Regions from separate parts of the Streptomyces sp. CNT372 genome, predicted to be linked through region 3. Evidence: riboswitches for the same ligand, from Rfam matches in the RefSeq annotation. Region 3 holds a riboswitch; each other region holds the start of a gene.
The links. A riboswitch is a leader RNA that binds a small molecule or an ion and turns the genes downstream of it on or off. The one in region 3 is predicted to bind cyclic di-AMP.
Positions count from the first base shown of each region.

Region 1: another riboswitch for cyclic di-AMP. It lies ahead of C593_RS0126745 (M23 family metallopeptidase); the one in region 3 lies ahead of C593_RS0120510 (LysM peptidoglycan-binding domain-containing protein).
Region 2: another riboswitch for cyclic di-AMP. It lies ahead of C593_RS0105320 (M23 family metallopeptidase); the one in region 3 lies ahead of C593_RS0120510 (LysM peptidoglycan-binding domain-containing protein).

Region 1 covers NZ_KB897792.1:100,336-105,750, forward strand. The annotation lists gene C593_RS0126735 (M16 family metallopeptidase) at 1-396, shown strand, start outside; gene C593_RS0126740 (M16 family metallopeptidase) at 414-1,781, shown strand; cyclic di-AMP (ydaO/yuaA leader) riboswitch at 2,037-2,193, shown strand; gene C593_RS0126745 (M23 family metallopeptidase) at 2,208-2,978, shown strand; gene C593_RS0126750 (GntR family transcriptional regulator) at 3,220-3,897, shown strand; gene C593_RS0126755 (HPr family phosphocarrier protein) at 4,068-4,349, opposite strand; gene C593_RS0126760 (GNAT family N-acetyltransferase) at 4,513-5,415, shown strand, end outside.
Region 2 covers NZ_KB897777.1:598,177-603,591, forward strand. The annotation lists gene C593_RS0105305 (bifunctional helix-turn-helix transcriptional regulator/GNAT family N-acetyltransferase) at 1-583, shown strand, start outside; tRNA gene C593_RS0105310 (tRNA-Met) at 668-741, shown strand; gene C593_RS0105315 (PP2C family protein-serine/threonine phosphatase) at 980-2,206, shown strand; cyclic di-AMP (ydaO/yuaA leader) riboswitch at 2,421-2,576, shown strand; gene C593_RS0105320 (M23 family metallopeptidase) at 2,588-3,637, shown strand; gene C593_RS0105325 (PrsW family intramembrane metalloprotease) at 3,857-5,236, opposite strand; gene trmB (tRNA (guanosine(46)-N7)-methyltransferase TrmB) at 5,371-5,415, opposite strand, start outside.
Region 3 covers NZ_KB897785.1:44,116-49,530, forward strand. The annotation lists gene C593_RS0120500 (CBS domain-containing protein) at 65-676, opposite strand; gene C593_RS0120505 (pyridoxamine 5'-phosphate oxidase family protein) at 946-1,647, shown strand; cyclic di-AMP (ydaO/yuaA leader) riboswitch at 1,965-2,164, shown strand; gene C593_RS0120510 (LysM peptidoglycan-binding domain-containing protein) at 2,167-2,937, shown strand; gene C593_RS0120515 (ABC transporter permease) at 3,136-3,816, shown strand; gene C593_RS0120520 (ABC transporter permease) at 3,813-4,490, shown strand; gene C593_RS0120525 (ABC transporter substrate-binding protein) at 4,487-5,415, shown strand, end outside.

The DNA of each region.
Region 1 (5,415 bases), on a different contig from region 3:
GGTGTCGAGGTCCCCCGCATCGAGGCCGCCGTCGACGAGGAGCTGGCCCGCTTCGCGGCCGAGGGCCCGACGCCGGAGGAGATGGAGCGCGCGCAGGCCCAGCTGGAGCGCGAATGGCTGGACCGGCTCGGCACGGTGGCCGGCCGGGCCGACGAACTGTGCCGCTTCGCCGTGCTGTTCGGCGACCCGCAGCTCGCGCTCACGGCTGTGCAGCGCGTCCTCGACGTCACCGCCGAGGAGGTCCAGGCCGTCGCCAAGGCCCGGCTGCACCCCGACAACCGCGCCGTCCTCGTCTACGAGCCGCTGGCCGCCGACGAGACCGACGAGAGCGCCGACGCCGGCAACGCCGGTGCCGAGACCGCAGAGAACAACGCCACCGAGGGGGCGGACCAGTGAGCGACGCTGCCGTGACCATGGAGTTCCACCCGCAGCCCACGGCCGGCGAGGCCCGCCCCTGGGCCTTCCCCGCGCCCGAGCGCGGCACCCTGGCCAACGGGCTGACCGTGCTGCGCTGCGACCGCCCCGGCCAGCAGGTCGTCGCGGTCGAGATCCTGCTCGACGCCCCGCTCGACGCCGAGCCCGCGGAGCTGGACGGCGTGGCCACCATCATGGCCCGCGCCCTGTCCGAGGGCACCGACAAGCACAGCGCCGAGGAGTTCGCCGCCGAGCTGGAGCGCTGCGGCGCCACCCTCGACTCGATGGCCGACCACCCGGGCGTACGGGTCTCCCTGGAGGTGCCCGCCTCCCGGCTGGCCAAGGGCCTCGGCCTGCTCGCCGACGCCCTGCGCGCCCCGGCCTTCGACGAGGGCGAGGTGGGCCGGCTGGTCCGCAACCGCCTGGACGAGATCCCGCACGAGATGGCCAACCCGGCCCGCCGCGCCGCCAAGCAGCTCTCCGCCGAGCTGTTCCCGGCCGCGCTGCGTGTCTCCCGCCCCCGCCAGGGCACCGAGGAGACGGTCTCCCGGATCGACGCCGCCGCCGTGCGGGCGTTCTACAGCGCGCACGTCCGCCCCTCGACCGCCACCTGTGTGATCGTCGGCGACCTCACGGGCGTCGACGTGGACGCGGTGCTCGACGAGACCCTGGGCGCCTGGACGGGCGACAAGGCCGTCCCGCACCGGGTCCCCGCGGTCACCGCCGACGACACCGGCCGCGTGGTGATCGTGGACCGTCCCGGCGCGGTGCAGACCCAGCTGCTCATCGGCCGGATCGGCCCGGACCGCCACGACAGCGTCTGGCCGGCCCAGGTGCTCGGCACCTACTGCCTCGGCGGCACCCTGACGTCGCGTCTGGACCGCGTCCTGCGTGAGGAGAAGGGGTACACCTACGGCGTCCGGGCCTTCGGCCAGGTGCTGTTGTCCGCCGCGGACGGCTCGGGCGCGTCGATGCTGGCCATCAGCGGTTCCGTGGACACGCCCAACACCGGCCCCGCCCTGGACGACCTGTGGAAGGTGCTGCGCACCCTCGCGGCCGAGGGGCTCACGGACGCCGAGCGGGACGTGGCCGTGCAGAACCTCGTCGGCGTCGCCCCGCTGAAGTTCGAGACGGCGGCCTCCGTCGCCGCCACCCTCGCGGACCAGGTGGAGCAGTCCCTTCCGGACGACTACCAGGCCCAGTTGTACGCCCGGCTGGCCGCCACCGGCACGGTCGAGGCGACGGCCGCCGCGGTCAACGCCTTCCCGGTGGACCGCCTGGTCACCGTGCTGGTGGGCGACGCGGCGCAGATCGCGGAGCCCGTGAAGGCCCTCGGTATCGGCGAGGTGACCGTCGTCACCGGCTGAGCCGGCGGCCCGCAGCCCGCGGCCCGGCTCCGGAGCGGGGACACAAGCCGCACAACCGGATGAAAGGGGACCCCGACACTGTCCGTAGTGTCGGGGTTTCTCCGTTCTTCATGAGGTTTTTCCTTCATGTGGTGCTGGGTGCCGCTATGGGGTGTGGCATGCGCTACAAATCAGGCTGTCCGTTTGGTGATTGAGTGATCGGCTGCCTAGCGTCTTTCCGGCTGTTCGCCGAGAAGCCCGCCGCGTCCGCGGCACGGACAGTCATCGCCGAGTCCCCGTCCGGCGCGAGCCTGGGGAGCCGGGGACCCACGTCCCTGGGGTGAATCGGAAGCCTTCGTCCGCGGAGGCGACCGTAGGAGACCTTCCTGCTCCGAACCCGTCAGCTAACCCGGTAGGCGAGAAGGAAGGAAAGGAACCAGCCTCTCCATGGCGTTCACCCGTGCCACCGGGAAGCACCGTGCCCCGAGCCGTCTGACGCGCAGGACCGCGAGCCTCGCCGGCGTCGCGACCATCGCCACCACCGGCGTCATCGGCACCCTCGCCTCCCCGGCGCTCGCCGCCGAGGCCGAGGCCGCCTCCGTCGAGGACACCGGCCTCACCCAGGTCGTCTCCGTCGGCACCCTCGCCGACGAGATAGCCGACCAGGCCGCCGCCCAGCAGCAGGCCGCCGAGGAGGCCGAGGCCAAGGCCCGCGCCGAGGCGGAGGCCAAGCGCAGGGCCGAGGCCCGCGCCAAGGAGGCCCGGGAGGCCAAGGAGCGCGCCGCCCGCGAGGCCGAGCGCAAGCGCCTGAACTCCTTCCGGCTGCCGATCGCCGGCTCGTACGTCACCACCGGCTACCAGACCGGCGGCAGCCTCTGGTCCTCCGGCAGCCACTCCGGCGTCGACTTCCGCGCCCCCATGGGCAGCTCCGTCGTCGCGGTCGGCTCCGGCACGGTCGTCGAGGCCGGCTGGGGCGGCGCGTACGGCAACAACGTCGTGCTGAGGATGAACGACGGCACCTACACCCAGTACGGGCACCTCTCCTCGGTCTCCGTCTCCGTGGGCCAGCAGGTCGTGCCCGGCCAGCAGCTCGGCCTCTCCGGCTCCACCGGCAACTCCACCGGCCCGCACCTCCACTTCGAGGCCCGCACCACGGCCGAGTACGGCTCCGACATGAACCCGGTCGCCTACCTCCGCGCCCGCGGTGTGAACGTCTGAGGCGCCGCGCACGAGCGACTGCTTCCGCCCGCAGGCCCCCGGCACCGAGCCGGGGGCCTGGGGCGCTCCTGCCGCCCTCCGCCGGCTTCGCGCCGTACGCATTCCACCGGTTCCGGCCAAAAGTCCTGAAGATTATGCCGTGGATTCCCGCGGTCCTTCGGAAAAGCCCGGCGGCTGGAATAGAGTCTCGGCACACGAGTCAATCGGTGCAGCTTTTCGTGCGATCCACGGAGGTCCGGCCATGCGCATTCCCGCGCACTCTGTATGCACGGCGATCCGGGACGACATCGTCTCCGGGGTCTTCGCGCGGGGCAGCCGCCTGACCGAGGAGCAGCTCGCCCGCCGCTACGGGGTCTCCCGGGTCCCGGTGCGCGAGGCGCTGCGCACGCTGGAGTCCGAGGGCTTCGTCGTCACCCGCCGGCACGCCGGTGCGCATGTCGCGGAGCCCACCGAGCAGGAGGCGGCCGACCTGCTGGAGATCCGGCTGCTGCTGGAGCCGCTCGCCGCGGCGCGGGCGGCGCAGCGGCGCACCGAGGCGCATCTGAAGGTGCTGCGCGGCCTGGTGCGGCTGGGCCAGGACCGGGCGCGCCGGGGGCAGGGCGAGGATCTGCGGTCGCTGGGGGGCTGGTTCCACGAGACGCTGGCGCAGGCCTGCGGCAGCCCGGGGCTGACCGCGCTGCTGACCCAGCTGCGTCACAAGATCGCCTGGATGTACTCCGTGGAGCAGCCCGCCGCTCCGGTGGAGGCCTGGGCCGAGCACGGCGCGATCGTGGACGCGGTCGCCCGCGGCGACGTGGAACGGGCGCGGGCGCTGACTTCCCTGCACGCGGAGCGGGCCGCGGGGGCGCACCGGCTGCGGCGGACGGAGCGTGTGAGGACTTCGCAACATCCCGTAAACACCGGCAGCGTCCGGCATTAACAAAAGGGCCGTATACAAGCCGTATACAAAGGGTGGGCATTCTTTGCCCGCTCCCTTTTTCGCGCCCTTTCTGCTTTCCGTGGAATTCCCGGTGCCCGGACACGGAAAAGCCGCGGCCCCCGCCAAGGGTGCCGCGGCTTCCGGGTTTGTACGGGCCGGTGGCTGCCGGGTCAGACCGTCTCGGGCAGCTCGTCCAGGCCCTCGGCGACCAGCTTGGCCAGACGGTCGAGCGCGGCCTCGGCGTCGGGGGCGTCCGAGGCGAGGACGATCTCCTCGCCGCCCTGGGCGCCCAGGCCCAGCACGGCCAGCATCGAGGCGGCGTTGACCGGGCTGCCGTCGGCCTTGGCGATCGTCACGGGGACGCCGGAGGCCGTGGCGGCCCGGACGAAGATGGAAGCGGGGCGGGCGTGGAGGCCCTCGGCCCAGCCGACATTGACGCGACGCTCAGCCATGGTGTTGCCCTTCGAGTGCTACGGGTTGTCTAGACCAGTGTGGCATATGGTGCGGCGTGCTCCCGCCGGGGCGCGGAGCCCCGGCAGCAGGGCCGAACGGCGTTCCCAGCCTGCCTGTCCACAACCCGGCACGCGACCGGTGGCACCGCCGTACGCTTGCCCCATGCAGACCGAGCCGGAGCACGCCTACCCGGACCACTGGGAGGCCGACGTCGTCCTGCGCGACGGCGGGACGGCCCGGATCCGCCCCATCACCACCGAGGACGCGGACCGCCTCGTCAGCTTCTACGAGCAGGTCTCCGACGAGTCGAAGTACTACCGCTTCTTCGCGCCCTACCCCCGGCTCTCGGACAAGGACGTCCACCGCTTCACCCATCACGACTACGTGAACCGGGTGGGCCTCGCGATGACCGTGGGCGACGAGTTCATCGCGACCGTCCGCTACGACCGGATCGACGAGCAGGGCCGGCCGGCCGAGGCGCCGGCGGACGAGGCGGAGGTCGCCTTCCTCGTCCAGGACGCCCACCAGGGCCGGGGCGTCGCCTCGGCCCTTCTCGAACACATCGCGGCGGTCGCCCGCGAGCGTGGCATCCGCCGGTTCGCGGCGGAGGTGCTGCCCGCCAACAGCAAGATGATCAAGGTATTCCGGGACGGCGGATACACCCAGCGGCGCAGCTTCGAGGACGGGGCCGTCCGGCTGACCCTGGAGCTGGAGCCCACCGCGAAGTCCCTCGCGGTGCAGCGCGGCCGCGAGCAGCGCGCCGAGGCGCGCTCGGTGCAGCGGCTGCTCACTCCGGGGTCGGTCGCGGTCGTCGGCGTCAGCCGCCGGGAGGGCGGGGTGGGCCGCACGGTCCTGCGCAACCTGCTGGGCGCGGGCTTCACCGGCCGCGTCCACGCGGTGAACCGGGCCTTCCCCGAGGACCTGGTCACCATCGACGGCGTGCCCGCGGTGCGCTCCCTCGGCGAGATCGACGGGCCCGTGGACCTCGCCGTCGTCGCCGTGCCCGCCGAGCGGGTGCCGGAGGCGGTCGCGGACTGCGGCGAGCACGGCGCGCAGGGGCTCGTC
Region 2 (5,415 bases), on a different contig from region 3:
GAGCGACGAGCTGGCCGGCTCGCTGCTGGCGCCGCTCAACGCGGGGCAGCGCGCTCGCCTGGCAGCGGCCATGGCCGAGGTGGACCGGCTGCTGACCGCCGGGACCGTCACGCTGGACGTGGTCGACCCGGACCACCCCGACGCCCGGGAGTGCCTGCTCGCCTACTACCGGGAACTCGGCGAGCGCTTCGACACCGGGTTCGACCCCGCCCGCAGTCTGCTGCCCGACGCGGGCGAACTCCGCGACCCGCGCGGGCTTTTCCTGGTCGCGCGGCTGCACGGGGAGCCCGTCGGCTGTGCCGGGCTGAAGCTGCCCGCGGACGCCCCCGCGGAGATCAAGCGCATGTGGGTCGCGCCGGACGCCCGCGGTCTGGGCCTCGCGCGTCGTCTGCTCGGGGAGCTGGAGCGGCGGGCCCTGCGCGGCGGCCGGGACGTCGTGCGGCTGGACACCAACAAGGCGCTGGAGGCGGCGGTCGGGCTGTACCGCGCGTACGGCTTCCAGGAGGTGCCCGCGTTCAACGACGAGCCCTATGCCGACCACTGGTTCGAGAAGCGGCTGGAGGGGGCGGCCGGCGAGGGCTGACGCCCGGTGACGGGGTGGCCCGGGCGGCCCGGCGGAAAAGTGGTCGGGAAGGCGCGCGGGATGGCGTAAGGTGGTGTTCACCGACGCGGGGTGGAGCAGCTCGGTAGCTCGCTGGGCTCATAACCCAGAGGTCGCAGGTTCAAATCCTGTCCCCGCTACTCATGGCAGAGGCCCGGAATCGACGATGATCGATTGCCGGGCCTCTGCCGTTCGCTCGTCCAGGGCCGGTCCCGGGCCCGTCCGGACCCGGCCCCGCGCCCGGATGCAGGCCCGCGCCGCTGGCCTGGTGTTTTGTGCGGGAGGGCGGTGGCAAGTCGCCACGGCGCCCGAGGGCACGCAGCATGGAAGGGCACGGCACCGGTCCGTGGCCGTGGGTGAAGCGGCAGGAGTGCAGCAGTGGGGCGAGAGCAGGTCGGCGGCTTCCGGACTCCGTGGTACCTGCGCATCCTGCCCGCCGTGATGCTCGTCGGCGGTGTGCTCTACGACTCGCTCGCCCCGCCCCGCTTCACCGCCGTCCCCCTCTACGCGGCCGCCCCGCTGATCGCCGCCTCCCTCGCCTCCTTCGTGGTGACGCTGCTCACCGGCATCGCCGCGGTGGTGGCCACCAGCGCGCTGCACTTCTACGACGACAACGTCACCGAGATCAGTTCGTTCACCGAGATCAGCACGGTCTTCACGGTGTCCGCCGTGGCCCTGCTCGTCAACCGGGTGGTGCGCAGAGGCAGCGAGCGGCTGGCCTCGGCGCGGGTGATCGCCGAGGCCGCGCAGCGGGCCGTGCTGCCCACCCCCGAGGACCGGATCGCCGGGCTGCACATCGCCGCCCGCTACGAGGCGGCCCAGGCGGACGCCTTCATCGGCGGCGACCTCTTCGCCGTGCAGGAGACCAAGCACGGGGTCCGGCTGTTCGTCGGGGACGTGCGCGGCAAGGGGATGGAGGCGGTGGAGGCCGTCGCCGTGCTGATCGGGTCGTTCCGGGAATCCGCCGACCAGGAGGGGAGCCTGGAGGAGGTGGCGCAGCGGCTGGAGCGGGCGCTCCAGCGGGAGAGCGCGCGACGGGCGGGGCTGGAGTCCTTCGAGGGGTTCACCACGGCCGTGCTGGCGGAGATCCCGGCGGTACGGGACGGGGAGGTCGTCGGGGCGAGCACGGTCCGGCTGGTGAACCGGGGCCACCCGGACCCCCTGGTCCTGCACGCCGACGGCCGGGTGGAACTCCTCCAGCCGGCCGAGCCGGCGCTGCCGCTGGGGATGGCGGACCTGGCGGGCTGGCCCGACCGGGCCGAGACCTATCCGCTGCCCGCCGGCTCCACGCTGCTCTTCTACACGGACGGGCTCTCCGAGGCCCGGGACGGCTCCGGGGTCTTCTACGACCCGGTCGATCGGCTGCGGGGCGCGATCTTCCCGGAGCCGGACGATCTGCTGGACGCCCTCGTCGACGATGTGCGCCGCTACACGGGCGGCGGGTCGAGCGACGACATGGCGCTGCTCGCGGTGAACCGGCCGGCCGCCGGGCAGCCGGAGCGCCGCCGCACGGTGCCGGTGGTGGCCCCGCCCCGCGAACAGGGCGCCATCGCGGCGACCGCCGGGCGGCGTGGCGTACGGGTACGGCGCAGGTACCGTCCGTAGCCGTCCCGTGCCACCGCATACGGCATATGACGGGGCATCAGAATTCTTCCGAGACCGAAGCGTGATCAACTCGCCCGATTCCGGCTGCTTCTGTCCCGGAAAGTCCTGGCCACAGTCGTTAACGATCAGTGGGAACGGCTTGGATTCCGACCCGGCCGTCTATTAACGTTCGATAACGCAGCGCGGTCGTCCCAGCCGCCGCCAGTGGCGGCGCCGCGCGCACGCGCCGAATTCCGCAAGGGAACCGGGGAACCACTCATTGGGGTGAATCGGGCATCTCTGCCGCGCAGTTGTGCGGCCGAGGCACCCGTAGGAGACCTTCCTGCTCCGAACCCGTCAGCTAACCCGGTAGGCGAGAAGGAAGGAAAGGAGTACGCCTTCGTGGCGTCCAACATGCCTGCTCCCGAGGCTCCGTCGGTCTCCTCCCGATTCGGCGGTGACGCCCCGGAGCGCTCGCCGGGGGAGTGGAATCCCACCGAGGAGTCCATCCGCCCGGTTCGCGGCCGGCACCGCGTGGCCAAGCAGCGCGGCGGTCTCGCGCGCAGCTCCACCGTCCTCGGCGTCGGTGTCATCGCCGCCGTCGGCGCGGGTGGCATGGCCACCGCGCAGGACAAGCCCGCCGTCTCCATATCCCTTCCCGATGTCGTCACGGACAATCTCCCCGACGCGGATTCCCTGCCGGGCGTGGGCTCGCTGATCTCCGAGGACGCGGGGACGGACACCGCCACAGCCCACGCGCCCCTCACCGCGATGACCCAGGTCGCCGACACGGGCACCGTCGCCGGGGCCGAGCAGGGCGCCAACGCGGGCGAGGCCCTGCGCGCCCGCATCCTCCAGCAGGCCGAGCAGCAGCGCGCCGAGGCGGACGCCGAAGCCAAGGCCGCCGCGGAGAAGGCGGCCGCCGAACAGGCCGCCGCCGAGGCGAAGAAGCAGCAGAGCGAGGCCGAGAAGAAGGCCGCGGAGGAGAAGCGCAAGGCCGAGGAGGCCGCGCGGGCGAAGGCCGAGGCGGAGCGCCTCGCCAAGCTGGCCGCGAGCTGGTCCCTCCCGACCTCCTCGTACACCCTCACCTCCACCTACGGGCAGTCCGGCGCCATGTGGTCCTCCGGGCAGCACACCGGCCTGGACTTCGCCGCCCCCACCGGCACCCCGGTGAAGGCCGTGCACGGCGGCACCGTGAAGGCGGCCGGCTGGTCCGGCTCCTACGGCTACCGCATCCTGCTGGAGCTGGAGGACGGCACCGAGGTGCTCTACGCGCACCTGTCCTCCATGACCGCGAGCGCGGGGCAGAAGGTCACCACCGGCGAGACCATCGGCCGCGTCGGCGCGACCGGCAACGTCACCGGGCCGCACCTGCACCTGGAGGTCCACACCCCCGGCGGCGCCGGGATCGACCCCCTCGCCTGGCTGCAGGGCAAGGGCCTGAGCGTCTGACACCACCTCCACGCCCCGCCCCGGGAGTGCCGCTGAACAGGCGGCTCCGGGCGGGGCGTTGTGGTTCCGTGAACCCGGCCTCCGCCTCCGGGGAAGCCCACGAGGGCGCGCTCGCGGACGCGGCGGCCCGGGCGTGGCTGCCCGGACACGGCTGCCCGGATACGGCGGCCCGGGCGTGGCGCGCGGCCGTCCGGGGCGCCGGGAGCGGTCCGGCGGCGGTCAGGTGCGGTACGGGTTGTAGCCGTCGTAGTCCCGGTGCGGCGGCACGTACGCGGTCCGGCCCGTCGCCCGGGCCGCGTACGCGAGGGCCGGGGCTGCCACCTCGCGCCGCAGCCACAGGCGGTGCAGCAGCTCCCGCTCGCGCTCCACGAAGTCCGGGCCCGCCGCGCCGCGGTGGGCCCGGTGGCGCAGGAAGGCGAGGGAGGTGGCCAACCGCTCGTACTCGGAGACCGCGTGCCCGGCCGCCGGGCCGTACGTCCGCCGGGCCATGTCCCGGGCCATCGTCCGCGCGCGCATCGAGGACAGCGCCGGCGGCTCCGCCGGGGTGAGCCAGCCGGCCGCCGCGTAGGCCGGGAGGTGCGTGGATATCGTGTGCAGCTCCCGCTGCCTGGTCCAGATGGTCAGCCAGGTCAGCAGCCCGAAGGCGGGCACCATGAACGCCCCGTACACCGCGTAGAAGCCCCACGGCCCGAAGAGGGAGGTGGAGCCGTTCCACAGGGCGTGCATCCCCATCGCGAGGAGGAGGCCCAGCAGCGGCAGCGCGATCCGGCGGAGACGTCGGCGGCGGGCGGTCGCGGCGGCCAGGCCGAAGCCGAGGCCGCACAGGACGGTGAAGAGCGGATGCGCGAACGGCGACATGACCACCCGCACGAAGAAGGTCGCCGCGGTCACCGAGCCCAGGCCCGAGGTGCCGAACGCCTGGTCCTCACCGAAGGCGTTGCCGAGATAGAGGATGTTCTCGGTGAACGCGAAGCCGGTCGCGGTGAAGCCGGCGACCACGATGCCGTCCACCGCTCCGGTGAACTCCCGTCGGCGGAAGCAGAAGAGCAGCAGAAGCGCGACCCCCTTGGCGCTCTCCTCCACGACCGGCGCGACCACGGTGGCGCCCCAGGTGTCCGCCGAGGCGGGGTCCGCGGTCGCGGTGGCTATCCAGCGGGTCGCGAAGGTGTTCGCGAGGAGGGAGACGAGGGCGGCGGCGCAGGCGCCCCAGCCGAAGGAGAACACCAGGTTCCGCCAGGGCATCGGCTCCACCCGGTCCAGCCAGCGGAAGGCCGCCAGCAGCAGGGGCACCGGCAGGGTCGCCAGACCCAGGCCCACCAGGAAGCCGCGGGTGCCCGTCTGCTCCCGTACCAGCACCAGGATCACCAGCCCGCAGAGGGCGAGGAGGGTGAACACCCCGCAGAGCCGGAGCGCCCGGCTCCGCCACAGCCGCGCGGCCCGCGCCCGGTGGCGGGCACCGCGCGCGCCGCCCGCGACCGCGGTCAGTTCCGCCTCGACCTGCCGCTCGTCGTACGCGGGCACCGCCGGACGCGGGGCGTGCGGCGGGGGCGCGGAGCTCTGGCGGTGCGCCGGGGACGGCTGCGGGGACGCGTGGGACACCCGTCGACCCTAACGACCGGCTCGGACAGCCCGCGACGGTGCTCGGACAGCCCGCGACGGTGCTCGGACAGCCCGCGACGGTGCTCGGACAGCCCGCGACGGTGCGCGGGCGGGCCGTACCCGGCGGCGGGGGGTCAGCCCTGGTGGGGGCGGCGGCGGAACAGCAGGTCGTGGACGGT
Region 3 (5,415 bases):
TACCGCCCCGCCCCGGCCCGGTCCCGCCACGAGCGGCCCCGCCTCCGCCCCGGCACCGGGGCGGTCAGGCCACCGGTCCCGCCACGTCGTCGTCCTCCCAGTCGAGCCGGTCGACCACGTCCACCACGCCGTCGACGCTCTGGCACAGGCGGACGACGATCCGGACCAGGGAGCGCTGCTCCAGGGTGCCGCTGAGGGTCACCCGGCCGTCGTCGACCTGCACCGAGACCGCGGCGGGGGAGACCCCGAGGGTGCCCGAGAGCACGTCCTCGACGATCTCCTCCTGGATCGACCGGTCCCGGCGCAGGAAGAGCTGGAGCAGATCGCTGCGGCTCACCACCCCGACGAGCCGCCCCGTGCCGTCCACCACGGGCAGTCGCTTGATGTGCCGCTCCTCCATCACCCGGGCGGCCGCCACCGCGCTCCAGTCGGGCCGGGCCACCACCGCCGGGCTGGTCATCAGCCCTTCGGCGGTGTCGGAGGCGGTGCCGCCGGTGTGCCGGCGCAGCAGGTCCGCCTCCGAGACGACCCCCAGGGGCCGGCCCTCCTCGTCGACCACGGGCACGGCGGTGATCCCGTACTCGTCGAGCAGCCGGGCGATCTCCTTGAAGGCCGTGCCGGGCTGGGCGACCACCGCCTGCGGGGTCATCAGGTCGGCCACCGAGCGGCGTCTCATCCCGCACCGGCCCCAGGGCCTGTGCGCGGGTCAGTGCGAGGAGTCATGCGCGGTACCTCCACATGTGTGCGGTCCTGTTGGGGACAGTATTTCCGAGTCTGTCCGGGACTCCGCCGCCGGGTGCCGACCGCGCGTCGCCGCCGTGCGGGCCCGGCCCCCGCTGACTACCGTGGGCGCGGGACGGCGTACGCGCCGTGTCCGCGCCGGGCGACCGGCCCACCCGGACCGACCGACAGAAGAAGCCGACCGACAGAAGAAGGTGCCCGACCATGCCGGGACAACCGCACACGGAGCCATCCGGAGCAGGCCGGGGACGACTCGGCGGGGACATCGGCCGCCGAGTCGGAGTGCGGCGGCGGGAGCTGGGGCTCTCCCGCGAGGAGGTCGCCACCCGGGCCGGATCGGCCCCCGGCTACATCCAGTACCTGGAGGAGAACCCCGCGGCCCCGGGCATGGGGTTCCTGCTGCGGCTCGCGGACGCCCTGGAGACGACGGTCACCGCGCTCACCGGCAGCGGCGCCGACCTGCCGGAGGGGCTGGGGCGGGCGGGCTACCACCCGGAGCTGGTGGAGCTGGCCGCGCCGGAGTGCTGGGACCTCCTCGGGACCCACGGCGTCGGGCGGGTCGCCGTGACCACCCCGGACGGGCCCGCGATCCTGCCGGTGAACTACCTGGTCTCGGAGGGCGAGGTCGCCTTCCGCACCTCCCCCGGGGCCCTGCCCGGCCGGGCCGCCGGCGGCGAGGTCGCCTTCGAGGTCGACCATATCGACGAGGCGTTCAGCCAGGGCTGGAGTGTGCTGCTGGTGGGGGACGCGCGGACGGTGGCGGAGGAAGACGCGGTCCGCCGCCTCGACGAACTCGCTTACAGCGCTCCGTGGGCGGGCGGCGACAGGGAGCTGTGGATCGCCGTCGCGCCGGAGCGGGTCACCGGGCGGCGCATTCTGGTCCGCGGGGCACCTGGAAACGCATAGCTCGCAAAACGGGCATCATTGAGTAAATCACCCCCTCTTTCGAGAGGGGGGCCCTGTGTATTCATGCGGCGCAATGTCCGTTTGTATCCGCAATGGCGTATCTGGCGTTCTTTGTGATCCGTTCCGTGACATCGGTCACGCGCCCGGTCCGCCGGCGCTTCCCGGGCGCCCTCAGAGGGCTTTCCGTGCAAGCGAACTGACGGTCCGTCGGGAAGGGCGCAACATCATTTACCCGCCCTTTAAGATCGCGTACATTGCGGTTGTGAATTCCAGGCTTGTTCCCCGGTGCGCCTCTCGCCTACGGTCACGGCATTCCGGATGGAACGCCGAATCCTGCCGCTGTCCGGATACCCGACCACATCACCCGTAACGGCAGGAGCGGGGGAACCAGGTAAGTCGCCGGACCGGAATCCACACGGAACAACCGGACGGCTCGGGGTGAAGCCGCGCCCAGCGCGGCCGGGCATCTCCAGCCCGAACCCGACAGCTCACCTCGCAGGCGACGGAGAGGAATTCTTCATGCCTGCACACGGCAAGCACCGCCGCCCCGGTACCAACCGCCTGGCCCGCCGCCTCGTCGCCGCCGGCACCGGCGCCGCCGCCCTCGCCCTCCCGGTCCTCGGTGCCGCCACCGCCAACGCCGCCCCCGCCGCCGAGCTCCCGGCCGTCGCGAAGGCCGTCGCGGCCGCCGCCCCCGCGAAGAAGGCGCCCACCACCTACTCCGTGGTCGCCGGCGACTCGCTCTCCGCGATCGCCGCCGCGCACTCCCTGGAAGGCGGCTGGCAGAAGCTCTACCAGGACAACCGCCGGGCCGTCGGCGCCAACCCGTCCCTGATCCACCCCGGCCTGGAGCTGACCGTCGGCGGCAAGGCCGCCACCAAGGCCAAGGCCCCCGCCGAGCGCGCCGACCGCTCCGAGAAGCGCGCCACCCCGGTCGCCCAGAAGGCGGAGGCCGCCCCGAAGGCGTACTCCGACGACCTCGACGGCTGGATCAAGGAATCGCTGGACATCATGGCCCAGCACGGAATTCCGGGCAGCTACGACGGCATCTACCGCAACATCATGCGGGAGTCTTCCGGAAACCCGCTGGCGATCAACAACTGGGACTCCAACGCCGCCAAGGGGACGCCCTCCAAGGGCCTTCTCCAGGTGATCGACCCGACCTTCCAGGCGTACCACGTCCCGGGTACCTCGACGGACAGCTACGACCCCGTCGCCAACATCACGGCCGCCTGCAACTACGCCGCCGACCGCTACGGTTCGATCGACAACGTCAACGGTCCCTACTGACCGACGACGCCGAATTCACGGATTCGGCCTCCGTCCATCGCATTGCAGAAGCCAACGGACGCCGGGAGTCCGGACCGTCACCACACGGTCCGGCCGCCCGGCGTCCGCGCATTCCCCCGCTGACGGCGAGCGCGCCCGCCGCTCCCGGACAGCGCACCAGACCGCGCGGCGGTCCTCCGCCCGCGCTGCAATGGACAGATGACGGCGCCACCCGACGACTGCCTCGCCCGCAACGAGTGGATCTGCGGCGACTACCTCTCCACCCGCGGCGAGATCCTCGTCGACGCCGTGCTCCAGCACCTGGAGCTGACCTTCCTCTCCGTCCTCATCGGGCTCGTCCTCGCCGTACCCCTCGCCGTCGCCGCCCGCCGCTGGGGCTGGGCCGCGGCCCCCGTCCTCGCCCTGACGACGATCCTCTACACCATCCCGTCCCTGGCGATGTTCTCCCTGCTGCTGCCGGTCTACGGACTCTCCGCCACCCTGGTCGTCGCGGGACTGGTCCTCTACTCGCTCACCCTCCTCGTCCGCAACATCCTCGCCGGGCTGCGCGCCGTGCCCGAGGAGACCCGGCAGGCCGCCCGCGGCATGGGCTACGGGCCCGTCCGGCTGCTCTGCACCGTCGAACTGCCCCTCGCCCTCCCCGCCGCCATGGCCGGACTGCGCATCGCCACCGTCTCGGCCGTCTCCCTGGTCACCATCGGCGCGATCGTCGGCCACGGCGGCCTCGGGAACCTCATCTGGTCCGGGATGAACACCTACTTCAAGGCCCAGGTGCTCACCGCCTCCGTGCTGTGCGTGGTCATCGCGGTCGCCGCCGACCTGGTCCTGCTGCTGGTGCAGCGGCTGCTCACCCCCTGGACACGGAAGGGGGCCGCGTGAACACCCTCTCCGCCGCGTGGGAGTGGCTCACCACCGGCTCGAACTGGTCCGGGGACGGCGGCATCACCCAGCGCCTCATCGAGCACCTCTATCTCACCGGCGTCTGCCTCGGCATCAGCTGCCTGATCGCCCTCCCCGTCGCCCTCGTCCTCGGCCACCTCGGCAAGGGCGGCGCACTCGCCGTCAACCTCTCCAACGTGGGCCGCGCCGTCCCCACCTTCGCCGTCCTCGTCCTGCTGCTGCTCAGCCCGATCGGCGGCTGGGGGACCTGGCCCACCGTCATCGCCCTGGTCCTCTTCGCCGTCCCGCCGCTCCTCACCAACGCCTATGTCGGCATGCGCGGCGTCGACCCGGACGTGGTGCGGGCGGCCCGGGGGATGGGCATGACCGGCGCGCAGACCATGGTGCGCGTCGAGGTGCCGCTCGCTCTGCCGCTGATCACCACCGGGCTGCGTATCGCCGCCGTGCAGCTCGTCGCCACCGCCACCATCGCGGCCCTGGCCGGCGGCGGGGGGCTGGGCCGGATCATCACCGCCGGGTTCAACCTCGCCTCGACGCCGCAGGTGGTCGCGGGGGCCGTCCTCGTCGCCGTGTTCGCCCTCCTCGTGGAGGGGCTGTTCGAACTCGCGCAGCGGCTCGCCCCTGCCTGGGCGCGGGGGAGCGGCGCCGTATGACCGCACCGCCCTCCGTCGCCCTGCGGACGGTGCTCGCCGCACTCCTCCTCGCACTCACCGCCGCCTGCGCGACCGGCCCCTCCCTGGAGGACCAGGGCGAAATCACCGCTCCGCCCGGTGAGAGCCGCAGCCTCACCGTCGGATCGGCCGGCTTCACCGAGTCCGACCTCCTCGCCCGGATGTACGCCCTTCTGCTGGAGGAGGCCGGTTACGACACCGAGATCCTCTCCGTCACCAACCGCGAGCTGTACGAACCGGCCCTGGAGAACGGTCAGATCGACGTCGTCCCCGAGTACGCGGCCACCTTCGCCGACTGGCTCAACGCCAAGGAGAACGGCCCCGACGCCCCGCCCGCCGGATCGCCCGACCTCGACGCCACCATGACCGCGCTCCGCCGGCTCGCCACCCCGCGCGGGCTCGACGTACTCGCGCCCGGCCGCGCCGTCGACCAGAACGCCTTCGCCGTCACCGTGGAGTTCGCCGCCGAACACCGCCTGCGCACCCTCAGCGACCTCGGCCGCGCGAAGATCCCGGTCCGGCTGGCGGCCGGCGACGAGTGCGTCAGCCGCCCCTACTGCGCCCCCGGCCTGCGGAAGGTGTACGGCATCGACATCACCGCCGTGGACCCCAAGGGCGTGGGCACCACCCAGGCCAAGCAGGCCGTCCGGAGCGGGCGCGACCAGATGGTCCTCACCACGACCACCGACGCCACCCTGGACGAATTCGGCCTGGTCCTCCTCGCCGACGACAAGCACCTCCAGAACGCGGACTACATCGTGCCGGTCGTCAACCGCGCCCGCGCGGGGGGCAAGGGGGTCACCGGGGCCCTGGACCGGCTGAACGATGTCCTGACCACGGGCGACCTGGCGCGGCTCAACCAGCAGGTCGACAGCTGGCGCCGCCTCCCGGAGGACGTGGCCCGGGC